Regions from separate parts of the Pyruvatibacter sp. HU-CL02332 genome, predicted to be linked through region 2. Evidence: predicted binding sites of a transcription regulator. Region 2 holds the regulator's gene; the other holds the start of a gene.
What was found. Region 2 encodes HrcA, which represses chaperone genes, less so after heat shock. Its sites were predicted from a motif close to GTTAGCACTCNCNNNNNGNGAGTGCTAAC; they were not measured.
Positions count from the first base shown of each region.

Region 1 (7,412 bases), on a different contig from region 2:
CGGTCTGTGCGTTGAAGCCGAAGCCCACGCCCTTGCCTTCAAGTACCTTGCCCACAACGATCGAACCTTCAACGCCGGCATTTTCGGCGATCTGACGGATCGGAGCCTGGATGGCGCGAAGAACGATCTTCACACCAGCCTGCTGGTCGTGGTTTTCAGCCTGATCAAGAACAGCATTGATGGCCTTGGTCGTGGACAGCAGAGCCGTACCGCCACCAGGCACGATGCCTTCTTCAACAGCAGCGCGGGTTGCGTTCAGAGCATCGTCAACACGATCCTTGCGCTCTTTCACTTCTGTTTCTGTCGCACCACCAACACGCAGAACGGCAACACCGCCAGCAAGCTTGGCCAGACGTTCCTGAAGCTTTTCACGATCGTAGTCAGATGAAGTTTCTTCAATCTGGTTACGGATCTGAGCAACACGGCTTTCGATGTCACCCTTCTTGCCTGCGCCATCAACGACGGTTGTGTCGTCTTTGGTGATGCGGACCTTCTTGGACGTGCCGAGCATGTCGAGGGTCACTGTTTCAAGCTTGATGCCGAGGTCTTCAGAGATGACCTGGCCGCCTGTGAGAACAGCGATATCTTCGAGCATGGCTTTGCGACGGTCGCCGAAGCCAGGTGCCTTGACGGCAGCAATCTTCAGGCCGCCACGCAGCTTGTTGACCACGAGGGTCGCCAGCGCTTCGCCTTCAATGTCTTCTGCAATGATCAGCAGCGGACGTGAAGACTGAACAACAGCTTCCAGGATCGGCAGCATGGACTGCAGGTTGGAGAGCTTCTTTTCGTGCAGCAGGATGTACGGATCGTCGAGTTCCGTTGTCATCTTGTCTGCATTGGTGATGAAGTACGGTGACAGGTAGCCACGGTCGAACTGCATGCCTTCAACGACTTCAAGTTCGGTTTCCAGTGACTTGGCTTCTTCAACCGTGATCACACCTTCATTGCCGACCTTCTGCATGGCCTGGGCGATGAGCTCGCCGATTTCGCTTTCGCCATTGGCTGAAATCGTGCCGACCTGTGCAATTTCCTCAGTGCCCTTAACTTTCTTGGAGCGCTTCTTGAGGTCTGCAATGGCGGCTGACGTTGCGAGGTCGATGCCGCGCTTCAGGTCCATTGGGTTCATGCCGGCAGCCACAGACTTGGCACCTTCACGTACGATGGCCTGAGCCAGAACAGTTGCCGTTGTTGTGCCGTCACCAGCTTCGTCGTTGGTGCGTGATGCAACTTCACGGATGAGCTGTGCGCCCATGTTCTCGAACTTGTCTTCCAGTTCGATTTCCTTCGCCACGGACACACCGTCCTTGGTGGTGCGTGGTGAACCGAAGGACTTGTCGATGACGACATTGCGGCCCTTGGGACCAAGCGTCACCTTCACAGCATTTGCCAGTGTATCGACGCCCTGGAGCATCTTTTCACGGGCTTCGGAACCAAATTTGACTTCTTTAGCCATGGTTTCCTTTACCTCTCATTGTGCCGGTCGGCGCTTTTCGCAAAAGCGGCTCGGCCCGGCGGGTTAGCAGTTTGATGGTCTGAAAACGGCAATAAAAAAGCCGCGCTAGTGAGGGGAATGCCCTCGCGCAGCTCTACTTCTTGCCCTTTTTGCCTTCGATCACGCCGAGAATATCGCTCTCTTTCATGATGAGCAGATCTTCACCGTCGATCTTGACTTCGGTGCCGGACCATTTGCCGAAAAGCACCTTGTCGCCGGCTTTCACGTCCAGCGGCTGTACCTTGCCGGACTCATCGCGTGCGCCGTCGCCAACGGAGACGATTTCGCCTTCGCTTGGCTTTTCCTTGGCGGTGTCGGGAATGATGATCCCGCCAGCTGTCTTCTCATCTTCTTCGAGCCGGCGAACGACAACACGGTCGTGCAGGGGGCGAAAACCCATGAGCTCTCTCCTCTTAAATGGATAAGGCCCCAATCACATCAGGGCCAAAAGTCCAACATTTTCAATAACTAAGCGGGCTGCTTGATGCGGCCCGCTGCCTATTGGCACTCGGTTTGGGCGAGTGCTAACAAGCACGGGGGTGAGATAGGGAGTCTGCCAACGGGTGTCAACAGGTTGTGATGGCTTAAAGTGGCAGGAAGACTCGATGTTTTCGCCCGACACCCGCAGATCAGGAGGCCCAATGACCATCGCTTTTCACGGCGCCATTGCGGTCCTGAGGATGTTTGATGAAGCGCAGGCCCGGCGCTTCTATCTGGACTATCTGGGGTTTGAAATCGTGTTCGAGCACAGGTTCGAGCCTGACTTGCCGCTGTATATGCGCATCTCACGGGCTGGGTTGACCCTGGACCTCACCGGGCATCATGGCGATGCGACGCCGGGCTCCACGGCATTTGTGTCCATGGACGACATCGAGGCATTCCATGCCGAACTGCGAAGCCGCGACGACATAGGCAATATCAGGCCGGGCCTGGAGGATGCGCCCTGGGGCGGCAAACTGCTGGAAGTGATGGACCCGTTTGGCAACCGGTTGCGGTTTTCGTCAACCTGACCGCCAGCGACAAGTCCTATTTTGGCCCTAATCAGGGCTAGTCAGCGCTTGTGGCCGGGAACTGGCCTGCGCCTGCGCTCATGCGTGGCACCGGCGTGTGCCGCATCGGTTGGCGTCGCGCATAGTCGCCGACAACGGCACGGGCGGGATCAAACTGATCCAGCAAGGCTGCAATGAACAGGCTGACGCCTAGCAACTCGAACCCTTCTTCGATGCTGATGGACAGCGCGTAGAAGGCGGTCGCCCGGTAGCCCTGATAGTCAAGCCAGCCACCAATCATTTCCATGCCCAACGCGCCGGCCACGAAAATCCCGCCACAGGCGGCGAACTTCCAGAACAGGCTGGCCGGCAATCGTTTGAGGAGCGGCAACAGCGCGAGGCCAAGCCCGGCAACGCAGATGAAGGCAGGCACAATCCACGCATAGAAAAGAACGCCGCCAAATCCAAAGGCTTGGCGCAGCGGCGCGATGACGCCTTCATGGAAACTGGCGGCCTCGTCAATGGACAGGGCCATGAAGACGATCGCCAGAACCAGCCACAGGCGCCACAGAATATCCCGCGCACGCCATGCCTTTGCCGCCAGCGTATAGAGCAGCAGCGATGCGATCAGCATCATGGATGATCCCCACCATGCAGGCACGCTGTTCTCGGCATCCAGATTGAACTGCCGCAGATCCTGCACCACGGTGCCGACACCAACATTGATCACAAAGGCTTCCCGCGCCAGCCCGGCTGCCATCACGGCAAGCGAACCTGCAAAGATCATGTATTTGGCAAACTGTGGGTCGAGGCGCATGGCGCAATTCCGGTGTAATTTTTTGGGTCAATTGACCCTTCAGGAAGAACACCGTCGCAAACACCATGCCGGATGGAGCGTGGAGGCACCAAAAATGCCGGTGCCCGCCTTAACCCGGTCTTTGGCCCTGGTCCTGCACACTTGAGCGAAGGTTCAACCAGCAGGAAGCCCCCCAGATGCCTGCCATATATGACGCACAGCGCACGCCCGAAACGGTGGAAAAGCCCGGAATAACAGACAAATCGGCTGAATTGCCCCTTGTTCTGGATCTCGACGGCGCGCTCATCCGAACGGACATTCTGTTTGAAACGTTTGTTGCCTTCGTGCGGCAAAACCCTCTGCGCCTGTTTCAGGTTGCTGCATGGGTGCTGCGAGGCCGTGCCATTTTGAAACAGAAGCTGGCCGAAAAAGCCGTGCTGGATGTGGAAAGCCTGCCGGCGACGGAAGACCTTGTGAGTTTTGCCGCCCGCGAAGCTGCCATGGGCCGCAAGGTGCATCTGGCAACCGCCACAGACAGTCTCGTCGCCCATCGCATCAAGAAGCGGTTTCCGTTTATCAGTCGCGTCTTTGCAAGCGACGGGGCAACCAACCTCAAGTCAAAAGCCAAGGCGGCCGTGCTTGTGGAGGCGTTCCCGGAAGGTTTCGCCTATGCAGGCGACAGCCGGGCGGATGTACCTGTGTGGAAAGCCGCGCAGGACTCCATTGTGGTCAACCCGACACCGGGCGTGCTGCGTGCCGCGCGCACCGTCCGCGAACCGGTAGAGATATTCGAGCGTCCGCGCACCGGGTTCAAGTTTGTCGCCAAGGTTCTGCGTCTTCATCAATGGGCCAAGAACGGGCTGATCTTTGCGCCGCTCCTGCTTGGCGGACTGATGTTCGATCTGCAGGCCTGGACGCTGGCGGCTGCGGGTTTCCTCGCGCTGTCTCTTTTGGCGTCGGCAACCTATCTGCTGAATGACCTGTTCGACCTGGCGGATGACCGCCGCCACTGGTCCAAGCGCAACCGGCCACTGGCATCTGGTCGCTTGAAGATCGCCCATGCGCTCGTGCTCATTCCCGCTGGCATGCTCGCGGCCTATGCCATTGCCGCGTGGATTGGTCCCGTCGCCATCGGTTTCCTGACCCTCTATCTGGCGTTGACCCTGGCGTACTCTTTCAGTCTCAAGAAGATCGAGCTGCTGGATGCCGCCGTGCTGGCGACATTGTTCACCGTGCGCCTTGGCTTCGGCGTCGCGCTGGCAGGTGTCGTCTTCTCCCCATGGCTGCTTGTGTTCTCCATGTTCCTGTTCCTGTCACTCTCCTTTGCCAAACGGCATGTGGAAGTGACCCGCATGGAGGCCCATGGCCGCACCAAGGCGGCTGGTCGTGGCTATAAGGTTGGCGATGGCCCCATGGTCGCCATGATTGGCGCCGCTTCCGGCCTTGCCTCCGTGCAGGTGCTGGTTCTGTACGTCATGAATGAGGCCTATTCCGCGGGTGCCTACGCGCAGCCACTCATGCTGTGGGCGGCGCCGCCCATCCTGTTTCTCTGGGTCGCGCGCATCTGGCTGCTGGCCCAGCGTGGTGAGCTCGATGACGATCCGGTTGCCTTTGCCGTCAAGGATGGCCCCAGCCTGCTGCTTGGTGCCGTGCTCGGCATGGTATTCGCTGCAGCGCTTCTTGGCTCTCCGCTCTAGAGGCCCGTGGCAATGAGTGACACACCTCTAAGCGACACACATCTAAGCGAGACAAAGCGCGTATTGCGTTTCCTGCTGGTGGGCAGCCTGGCGGCTGCCGTCAACTGGATTGCGCGTATTGCTCTGTCGGCTTCCTTTGCACCGGCCCTCAGTTTCGAGATGGCGGTGCTGATTGCCTATGCCATTGGCATGACCAGCGGTTTTCTGCTGTATCGCGCCTATGTGTTTCCAGACGCGGGCCTGCCCATGGCTGTTCAGCTGCGCCGGTTCATCGCCGTCAATCTGGTGAGTGCAGTTGAAGTCTGGCTGGTGGCTGTCGTGCTGTTGCGCATGGTTGTGCCAGCGCTTGGCATCGGTCTCGAGGTCATGCCAATCGCCGAAGCCCTCGCCCACGGCATCGCCATCGCCATTGGCGCGGCCACAAGCTATGTGGGCCACAAACTGCTGACGTTCAGATCAGCGCAGGTGGTTGAAGCTGCCTAGGCTGTTCCGGAAATCTTGAGGGCGGCCATGGTGACGAGATTGAGCACCATGGCGTATCCCACCAGCACCGCAAGAATGCCACGCCACTCCGTTCGCACAGTGGGGGCCAGCAACAGCATGGCAATGGGCAGCCAGTCCAGCGCATAGCGCTGCACATTGTACTGGCTGAAACCGTTGGAATGATAAAACAGCGTGATGCCGCAGATGGCTGCTGCAGTGGCAACGCCGATGAATGTGATGCGGTGACGCTGCACAAAGGCAAGCAGCAGCAGGAACGGACTGGCCGCCAGAATGGACGTGCCGAAACTGTCCACGCCCATGATCTTGGTCGTGTAGGTGCCGCCAAAATCAATGTGCAGGCCCTGGAAGAACATGTGGACCACGTTGAACAGGAAGTACTCCTGGGCAAACAGGCCAAGATCATTGATCCGCAGAGTGATCATGTTCTCTTCGCCCGGCAGGACATTAGCCGCGATGTAGCCGTAACCCGTATCAAGCGGTGCGCCGAAGCGCACAAAATTGTAGAGGCAGTAGACGCCGACAGCCCCTAGGATCGGCACGCCAAGCTTGAGGGCCTGTACGATCCGCTCCTTGTTGATACGCAGCAGCGGCTCATCATCATTGAGCATCAGCGCAAACAGCAGCGGGGCGTAGAGGATGCTCATCTGGCGGGACAAGAACGCCATGCCGATCATGATGCCAGCAAGCCATGCATTGCGCCGTTCGATGGTGGCCCATAGCGCCATGGACACAAAGAAGAACCCCACAAGCTGCGCAAAGAACCACACCCGGTCTCCGCGCAACGCCACAAAATAAAGCGGCGTGGCAAACACCAGCGCAAGCAACAAAATGAGCGTGCGCGTCTGGTCAGGCCCGGCCGCTGCAAACAGCCGCGACCAGATGAGGCCGATGGACAGCAGCAGCGCCATGGAGAGGGGCATGAAGTGTTTGAAGTCCGCGCCCTGACCACTCAGCGCCACAAAGGGCAGCGCCACGGCAGCAGGGCCGGGCGGAAAAATGACATAGGTCTTGCCTTCAAAGGTCGCGCAGTCGCCATCAAAACAGGTGTCTGAATGCAGCTGGCCGTTCAGCCATGAATCCACCAGCACCGCATAGGAGTTGGTGCCCGCTTCCTCGCTCAGCATCCGCATGGCAAAGCCGGCAGCCAAGGCACAGGCCAGAAGCACAAGCACGGAAATCAGCAGCCAGTAGCGCGGCGCGGAGACGGCAGGGGGCATATAGCCCTGGGCTGGCTGCTCCGCAGGTAGCGCGTCAGCGTCCGGTGATGGCGCGACTGAAGGTGTGTCGGCGGTGGTCATGGTCAGGGCCCGATTGTCAGATATCTGCGCAGGACCTTAACGACCATCCCCTTGATGCCGCCTTAACGCGGTAAACGATTTCTGAAAGGTGCGTATCAGGCCGACCTCCGCATTTGGTGAAAACGGCGGTTTTCTCTAAGGTTCCCAAGGTCTGGCATTGGATCAGACATTGGACGAAGCAGCCGATATTGATCAGGACTTTTCATGCCCATCACGCCAGAGACAGCCGCCACCATGACCCCCAATGCGCACATGCTTGGCCAGCAGGGGTCTGCACAGGCGCTCAACACCCCGGCGCTGGTGCTTGATCTGGATGCCTTTGAGCGCAACCTCACGCGCATGATGGACCACTGCAAGGCGTCCGGCCTTGGACTGCGGCCCCATGCCAAGACCCATAAATCGGTTGAAATTGCGCGCCGTCAGCTGGCGGCAGGTGCTGTGGGCGTATGCGTGGCCAAACTCGGCGAGGCGGAGGTCATGGGCGAGGGCGGCATCGAAAGCGTGCTGATCACATCACCGGTCGTGAAGGAAGACGGCATCCGCCGCGTCATGGACCTCAACGGCCGCATATCGGACCTGATCCTGACCGTGGACAATCTCGACAATGCACAGGCGCTGGCGCGCGCGGCATCGCCG
Region 1 covers NZ_BAABWK010000002.1:1,187,385-1,194,796, reverse strand. Annotated here, with positions in the region: gene groL (chaperonin GroEL) at 1-1,453, opposite strand, end outside; gene groES (co-chaperone GroES) at 1,587-1,892, opposite strand; gene ABXH05_RS16265 (glyoxalase superfamily protein) at 2,134-2,502, shown strand; gene ABXH05_RS16260 (DUF8692 domain-containing protein) at 2,540-3,298, opposite strand; gene ABXH05_RS16255 (UbiA family prenyltransferase) at 3,475-4,974, shown strand; gene ABXH05_RS16250 (GtrA family protein) at 4,987-5,457, shown strand; gene ABXH05_RS16245 (hypothetical protein) at 5,454-6,776, opposite strand; gene ABXH05_RS16240 (DSD1 family PLP-dependent enzyme) at 6,981-7,412, shown strand, end outside.
Region 1: groES (co-chaperone GroES) is a predicted target of HrcA. The motif match lies at 1,993-2,021, and genes of this name have one in related genera.

Region 2 (7,412 bases):
GCTGCTGGACCTGTGGGACGAGGTCACCGGCTATCCGGCCCCGCCCGAATGCTGCCTGGTCAATTTCTATGCTGACAAAGCCCGCATGGGCCTGCACCGAGACGAAGACGAGGAGGCACTGGACGCCCCCGTCCTCTCCGTCTCGCTGGGCGACACCGCCACCTTCCGCCTCGGCGGGCTGGAACGCAAAGGCAAGACCCAGAGCTTCAAGCTCCACTCCGGCGACGTCCTCCTCATCGGCGGCGACAACCGCCTCGCCTATCACGGCATTGATCGGGTCTTCCCCAGCACCTCAACGCTGCTCAAGGATGGCGGCCGCATCAACCTCACGCTGCGGCGGGTGACAAAGCCCTGACAGCCCTCTGTTTTGGTGCATGCAGCACGGTGCTGGTCTAAGCTCGTCGCAACAACAGCGGGCGGTGGGTCACCGCAACGCCGCGTGGATTGTCCGGTTAAACCGGACAATGGCGAAATTGGTCTGTTGGTGGTGACCCGCAGCGTGGGCCCTGTCCTGGGGCTCACCAAAGTATCCCCGCCATCCTCCGGCTTGACCGGGGGATCCATGGCGGCAAGAGGGGACAAGAGATGGGTGCAGCGCACGATATCGGTGTGGCTTTCAAACGCTGGCGCTATGTCAGCAAACACGGCAAGGCCGACGCGCCCATGTCCGGCGACGACTTTCGCGCCCAGGCGCAGCCGCTGATTGATGCCGCAGCGGAACATATTGCCGAAGCAGCCTTCATTGATCTGCCGCCTTCGCGGATGCCGTGGACATCAACGGACATTGTGCTGGAAGACGGCGACGAGGTGACGTTGCTGTCGGTCGGGCGGCTGTGGCTGAGCCGGGGCCTGGACATCTGGGTCGGCCCGCAGTTTCAGGTCTGGGGCCGGGTCGGGGAAACAGGCGAGGTCTTCAACGGCACCCGCGAGAGCATGACGGTGACCGCGTCGGACACGGGCGCGACGGGTGGCCGCCTTTATCTTGGCGGACAGTTCCCCGGGCAGTTCTCTGAAAAGACCGGCCGCATGATGCCCGACCTCAATGCCTATGAGGGCGCTGACGGCGAATTCACCGTGCTGGCCATTCGGTGGCGCGGCTTGGCAGCGGATGGACTTGCGGCCATGGCACAAGCGGGTGACGTGAACGGCTTGGTGTCAGGGGAGCAGGATCGCCTTGAAAAACCGAACACGCCGCCGGCCGGCTGGAACCATCTGTGGTTCCTGGGCCAGAATGATATCTATACGGAGCAATCTGGCACCAATGGCAGTTCAGACGACCACGCCTGCATCCACTGCCATACCGACAAGAATGTCGGCATCCTGCAAAAGGAAACCCCGTTCGAGCTGACGCCGGACACGCAGATTTCATGGGACTGGAAAGTAGACGCGATCCCCTCCGCCCTGCCGGAGGATACCGCGGCCAGCCATGACTACATTTCCATCGCCGTCGAGTTCGAAAACGGCCGCGACATTACGTATTACTGGAGTAACGATTTGCCGATAGGCAAAGCCTATTGGTGCCCCTTGCCGACGTGGAAAGATCGCGAGTTCCACGTTGTGGTTCGCTCCGGAGAGGGCGACTTGAAAAAATGGCTCAGCGAAAAACGTAATCTGTATACGGATTATGAGCAGTATATGGGCGCACCGCCCGAACGGATTGTTCGCGTGTGGTTCATTGCCAACAGCCTGTTCCAGCGTATTCCCGGCACAGCGGATTTTCGCAACATCCAGTTGGTGAACAAAAGTGACAGCCTGCGGGTGCTTTAGCCGCGCATGTGAGGACACAAAAAAGGCCAGCTGCGAAGCTGGCCTTTTGCGTGTCGTGAAAGGCCGAGAGCCTTACGCTTTGGTGTCGATCTTTGAGCCCGGTGTTGGCTTTTCCGGGTCCGCTGACTCAGGCGCCGGGTCGGCAGGGGCTTCCGGTGCAGCTTCTGCTGCGGGTTGCGGGGCGACGGCAGGGCCGCCCTTGGAGATGCCGACCATGGCCGGGCGCAGCAGACGATCGCCGATCACATAGCCGGTCGCGACCACTTCCATGACGGTGCCCGCCGGACGGGTGGGGTCGGGGGCTTCAAACATCGCCTGATGCAGATTGGGGTCAAACTTCTCCCCATGCGGATTGATGGCTTTGACGCCGTGGCGCTCCATCACGGACAGAAATTCCCTCTCGGTCATTTCCACGCCTTCGATGAGGTTGCGGACCGGCTCGGGCGCGCCCTGGCGATCTTCCTCAGACAGGGTGTCGATGGCCCGGCGCATATTGTCGCCGACGCTCAGGATATCGCGGGCAAAACTCGTCATGGCGTATTTGCTGGCGTCCTGCTTGTCGCGCTCGGCGCGCTTGCGGGTATTTTCAGCGTCCGCCACGGCGCGCAGCAAGCGGTCGCGCAGGTCATTCACCTGGGACTCAAGCTCGGCAATCTGGGCTTCGGGCGACAGCAGGGCATCAGCCGCTGCTTCCAGCGCTTCCTTGGATGTGGGCTCGCCACCTTCCGCCCATGGCGTGTCGCCTGCAGCATCCTGCGCAGCGGCAGCCTCGTCAGCCGGTGTTTCCGGCGCGCCGTCACTTTCGGGCATGTTCTGGGGGTCTTGCGGGTCTTTGGGGTCACTCATCAGAACGTCACCATCTGGAATACGGGGTGGAATGCCGGGATGCTGGGGCGCTTGTAAGCCAAGCAGCCGCCCGTGTGAACCATCCCGAAAAAACGATTATGGCAGCTATCTAGGGGCACGGAGGCAATCTGTGAAGCCCCCATCTGCCCCTAGCTCACAAGCTGGGTCACCAGCCGGGCGGTATAGTCCACCATGGGGATGACCCGGGCATAATTGAGCCGCGTGGGACCGACCACGCCCAGCACGCCGACAATCTCGTTATCCGCATTTGTGTAAGGCGAGACGATGACCGAAGAGCCCGACAGCGAAAACAGCTTGGTTTCCGAGCCGATGAAGATCCGAACCCCGTCGGCATCTTCCGCCATGGTCAAAAGCTCCAGCAGCTCTTCCTTGGTCTCCAGATCATCAAACAGCTTTCGCACACGCTCGAGATCATCCAGCGCCTGCACGTCTTCCAGCAGATTGCCGCGTCCGCGCACGATCAGCGATCGTTCAGCGGTGCCGGTGACCGAGTCCGTGCCGGACCACACCGCCAGACCTGCTTCAACCACCTGGGCGGTCAGGGCATCAAGCTCGGCCTTGCGGGCGGAGATTTCCTGCCGGACCTGCCGCTGGGCATCGCCAAAGCTGCGGCCTTTGAGGCGCGCATTGAGATAGTTGGAGGCCATGGTGAGTGATGAGGCCGGCATATCCACCGGCGTATCAATGATCCGGTTTTCCACCAGCCCGTCTTCAAAAACGATCACCGCAAGGGTCTGCCCCGGCGCCACCGGCACAAACTCAAGCTGCTTGAGCCGCGCCTCGCGCTTGGGCGCCACCACAAGTCCCGCACACTGGGACAGGCCCGAGAGCGTCTGGGAGACCTGCGCCAGCGCGTCATCCACCGCCTGATTGGAGCCTGTCATCTGGGCTTCAATACCGGCGCGTTCGTCATCGCTGAGATCGCCCACCTGCAGCAGCGCATCCACAAAAAGCCGCAGCCCGGCCTCGGTCGGCATGCGACCAGCGGAGGTATGCGGGGAGGAGAGCAGGCCCAGATCCTCAAGATCCGCCATGACATTGCGAATGGAGGCAGGCGACAGGGACGCGCCATTCACCAGTCCGGTCTTGGACAGGGTGCGCGAGCCCACAGGCCCGCCTGTTTCCAGATAGGTCTCCACAAGCTGGCGGAACACATCCCGCGAGCGTTGATTGAGTTCGAGCAGCGCGTTGGGTCCGTCGGACGTAAAGTCAGACATAAAGCTGTGTCGTCTCCCAAGGGTGCGGGCGGCCAGGCCCGCAAAATGACCTATCTCTCGTCAAATCTAGGAATGCCGCCGCATTCCGTCAATTTCGCGCGCCTCTCATTCCCTGCTTGCCCACAGGCGGTGCGAACGATAGGAAGTGGCCAACTTTGCTGGCCGATCAAGCGCCAGCCTACACGTCTTTTCATATAAGCACTGGAGTTCCCATGCGCCCGTCAGGCCGCCGTCCCGATCAAATGCGTTCCGTATCCTTCGAGCCGGGCTTCTCCAAGCACGCGGAAGGCTCCTGCCTTGTGCGCTTTGGCGACACCCATGTGCTGGTGACCGCCAGCCTTGAAGAGCGTGTGCCGCCTTTCCTGCGCAATTCGGGCCGCGGCTGGGTCACAGCTGAATACGGCATGCTGCCCCGCGCGACGGGCGATCGCATGCGCCGCGAAGCCTCTGCTGGCAAGCAGTCCGGCCGCACTCAGGAAATCCAGCGTCTCATCGGCCGCTCTTTGCGCGCGGTGGTTGACCTTGAAGCCATGGGCGAACGCCAGGTGTCGGTCGATTGCGACGTCATTCAGGCCGATGGCGGCACCCGCACAGCCTCCATCACCGGCGCATGGGTTGCCCTGCACCAGTGCTTCAGCTGGATGAAAGAGCGCGAGATGATCAAGGAAATCCCCTTGAAAGATCACGTGGCCGCCATCTCCTGTGGCATCTATCAGGGCACGGGCGTGTCTGATCTTGATTACGCTGAAGATTCAACAGCCGACACCGACGCCAATTTCGTGATGACCGGCTCCGGCGGCATTGTCGAAATTCAGGGCACAGCCGAAGGCGATCCCTTCACCGAGACACAGTTCAATGAGCTGATGGGTCTGGCCAAGGCCTCGATCCGCGATCTGGTGGAAATGCAGAAGCAGACGGTGGCCTGACCCATGCCGCATCGCCGTTTCGCAGCTGGCAAGCTGGTTGTCGCCAGCCACAATGAAGGCAAGGTCAAGGAGATCCGCGCCCTGCTCGAACCGTTTGGTGTCGAGACGGTGTCCGCGGCAGAACTTGACCTGCCCGAGCCGGAAGAAACGGAAAAGACCTTCAAGGGCAACGCGGAACTCAAGGCGCTTGCCGCTGCACGGGCGGCAGACATGCCCGCCCTGTCAGACGATAGCGGGCTTGCGGTGGATATCCTTGACGGCGAGCCCGGCATCTATTCGGCCCGCTGGGCTGAAACTGGTGAGGGCCGGGACTTCGGCGTTGCCATGACCCGCGTCGAAAAAGAGATGTGCGAGAAGAACGGCGGGCCGGAAGGCAACCGCAAGGCCCGCTTTATCTGCGCACTCACACTGGCCTGGGCCGACGGCCACGTTGAAACCTTCGAAGGCAGTGTCGCAGGCGCGCTTGTCTGGCCGGGTCGCGGCACCCGCGGCTTCGGCTATGATCCGGTGTTCCAGCCCGATGGGCACAAGATCACTTTTGGTGAGATGGATCCGGCGGCCAAACATGCAATCTCCCACCGCGCCCACGCCTTCGAGCAACTCATCGACGCGTGCTTTGCCCGCAAGAGCTGAGCCAGGTTCAGGCCAGAAACGGTCAGGTGAGCAGCCTTTTGGCGTCTACGTCCATTGGCCGTTCTGTCAGGCCAAATGCCCCTATTGTGATTTCAACAGCCACGTAAAACAGGGCGTTGATCAGGCGCGCTATGCCAGGGCCCTGATCCGCGAACTGACGACTATGGCGCAACGCATGCCTGGGCGGACGGTCAGCAGCATCTTCTTTGGCGGCGGCACGCCCTCACTGATGGATGTGACAACTGTCTCGTCATTGCTGGATGCGATCGGCAGCCTGTGGACAGTTTCTGACGACGTTGAAATTACCCTCGAAGCAAACCCCACCAGCGTCGAAGCGGATCGCTTTCGCGGCTACCGCACCGCAGGGGTCAATCGTGTGTCGCTGGGCGTCCAGGCCATGGACGACGCGAGCCTCAAGGCGCTTGGCAGATTGCATACAGCGCAGGAGGCACTGACGGCGGTGGCGCTGGCCCGTGACACTTTTGAGCGCGTGTCGTTTGACCTCATTTACGCCCGCCCTCACCAGACCATCGATGACTGGCGGCGCGAATTGACCGACGCACTTGCCTACACCGCCGGTCACATGTCGCTCTATCAGCTGACCATCGAGGAAGGCACACCCTTTGCGGCGTTGCACGCAGCTGGCCGACTGGAGACACCGTCTGAGGACGTGGGCGCAGCCATGTACGAAGTGACTCAGGAATTGTGCGAGGCGGCCGGGCTTCGCGCCTACGAAGTGTCGAACCATGCAAGGCCGGGAGACGAAAGCCGCCACAACCTCGTCTATTGGCAGGGCGACCCCTATGCGGCCGCAGGTCCCGGTGCCCATGGCCGATTGCTGGACGATGGCAAATGGATCTCAACCCAGACCCATGATGACCCCATGCGGTGGCTGACCGAAGTTGAGAAAACCGGGTCCGGCCTGGCTGTGGATGAACATGTGGATAACCCCGACAGAGCGGTGGAAATCCTCTTGATGGGTCTAAGGCTAACGACCGGCGTGCATCAATCGCAGCTTCCAGCACTTCTGGGTGACCTGATTGACAGCCAGGCTGTCAAAGACCTTGCAGCCGAAGGATTGCTGCTCGCCCATGGGGATAACCTGCGGGTGACCAACAAGGGCCGCCCGGTACTCAACGCCATCCTGCGCGAGATACTGGTCTAGAAAACCGGGCCACCTGTGAGGGACGTTGGGGCCGGGCTTACGACAACAAAGCCGCCCGGGCGCACTTCCATGACCGCAAGGCCACGCTCGTTGAGGCCTTCCTGCGTAAACCGGAACACACCGTCGATTCCGGCAAAGCCGTCTTCGGCTGTCAGCTCGCTGACCGTGTAACGCTGTCCGGGCTGACCGCCCGACAAGGCAATCGACAGGCTCATGGCGTCATAGGCCAGACTTGAAATCCGGTGTGGCTTCGACCCGAACACGCGCTCGTAGCGATCCTGAAAGGCCTTGCGGGTTTCAGGCGGAGGCGCTGCAAACCAGCCACCAACCAGTGATGGTTCACGCAGCACAGAAGGGTCATCCCACAGACCGGTGCCAATGAACTTCACTTGGCGTGGGTCAACATCGTAGTAGGGCAGAAGCGGTGCGAGGCCCTGCAGCTCGGTGCCGCCCGCGGGCAATAGCACAACGTCGTAGGTGTCCTTGAGTTTCGCCAGCCGCTCGGCTGGGGCCAGCATGCCGTCCGTTGTGGGGGTGTAGCTTTCTGTTGCCGCCAGTTCAGCACCACGAGCAATAACCGCCTGGCCAAACTGGTTGCGCACCCGCTGGCCGTACTCGCTTTGCGGCAGCATGGCTGCAAAGCGCTGATGGCCTTCAAGCACCGCAAAATCAACAACGCGCTCTATGTCTTCTTCCGGCAGGAAGCTCAGCAGGTAAACCCCGCCGCCAGCCACATTGCGGTCCGTTGAAAACGCAATGACCGGCACGCCGGCAGATTGGGCAGGACCCGCAACAGCCGCCACGGAGGACGCAAACAACGGCCCCAGAATGATATCG
Region 2 covers NZ_BAABWK010000001.1:1,605,257-1,612,668, forward strand. Annotated here, with positions in the region: gene ABXH05_RS07620 (alpha-ketoglutarate-dependent dioxygenase AlkB family protein) at 1-355, shown strand, start outside; gene ABXH05_RS07625 (DUF3047 domain-containing protein) at 586-1,767, shown strand; gene grpE (nucleotide exchange factor GrpE) at 1,840-2,613, opposite strand; gene hrcA (heat-inducible transcriptional repressor HrcA) at 2,763-3,851, opposite strand; gene rph (ribonuclease PH) at 4,064-4,777, shown strand; gene rdgB (RdgB/HAM1 family non-canonical purine NTP pyrophosphatase) at 4,781-5,410, shown strand; gene hemW (radical SAM family heme chaperone HemW) at 5,343-6,575, shown strand; gene ABXH05_RS07655 (penicillin-binding protein activator) at 6,572-7,412, opposite strand, start outside.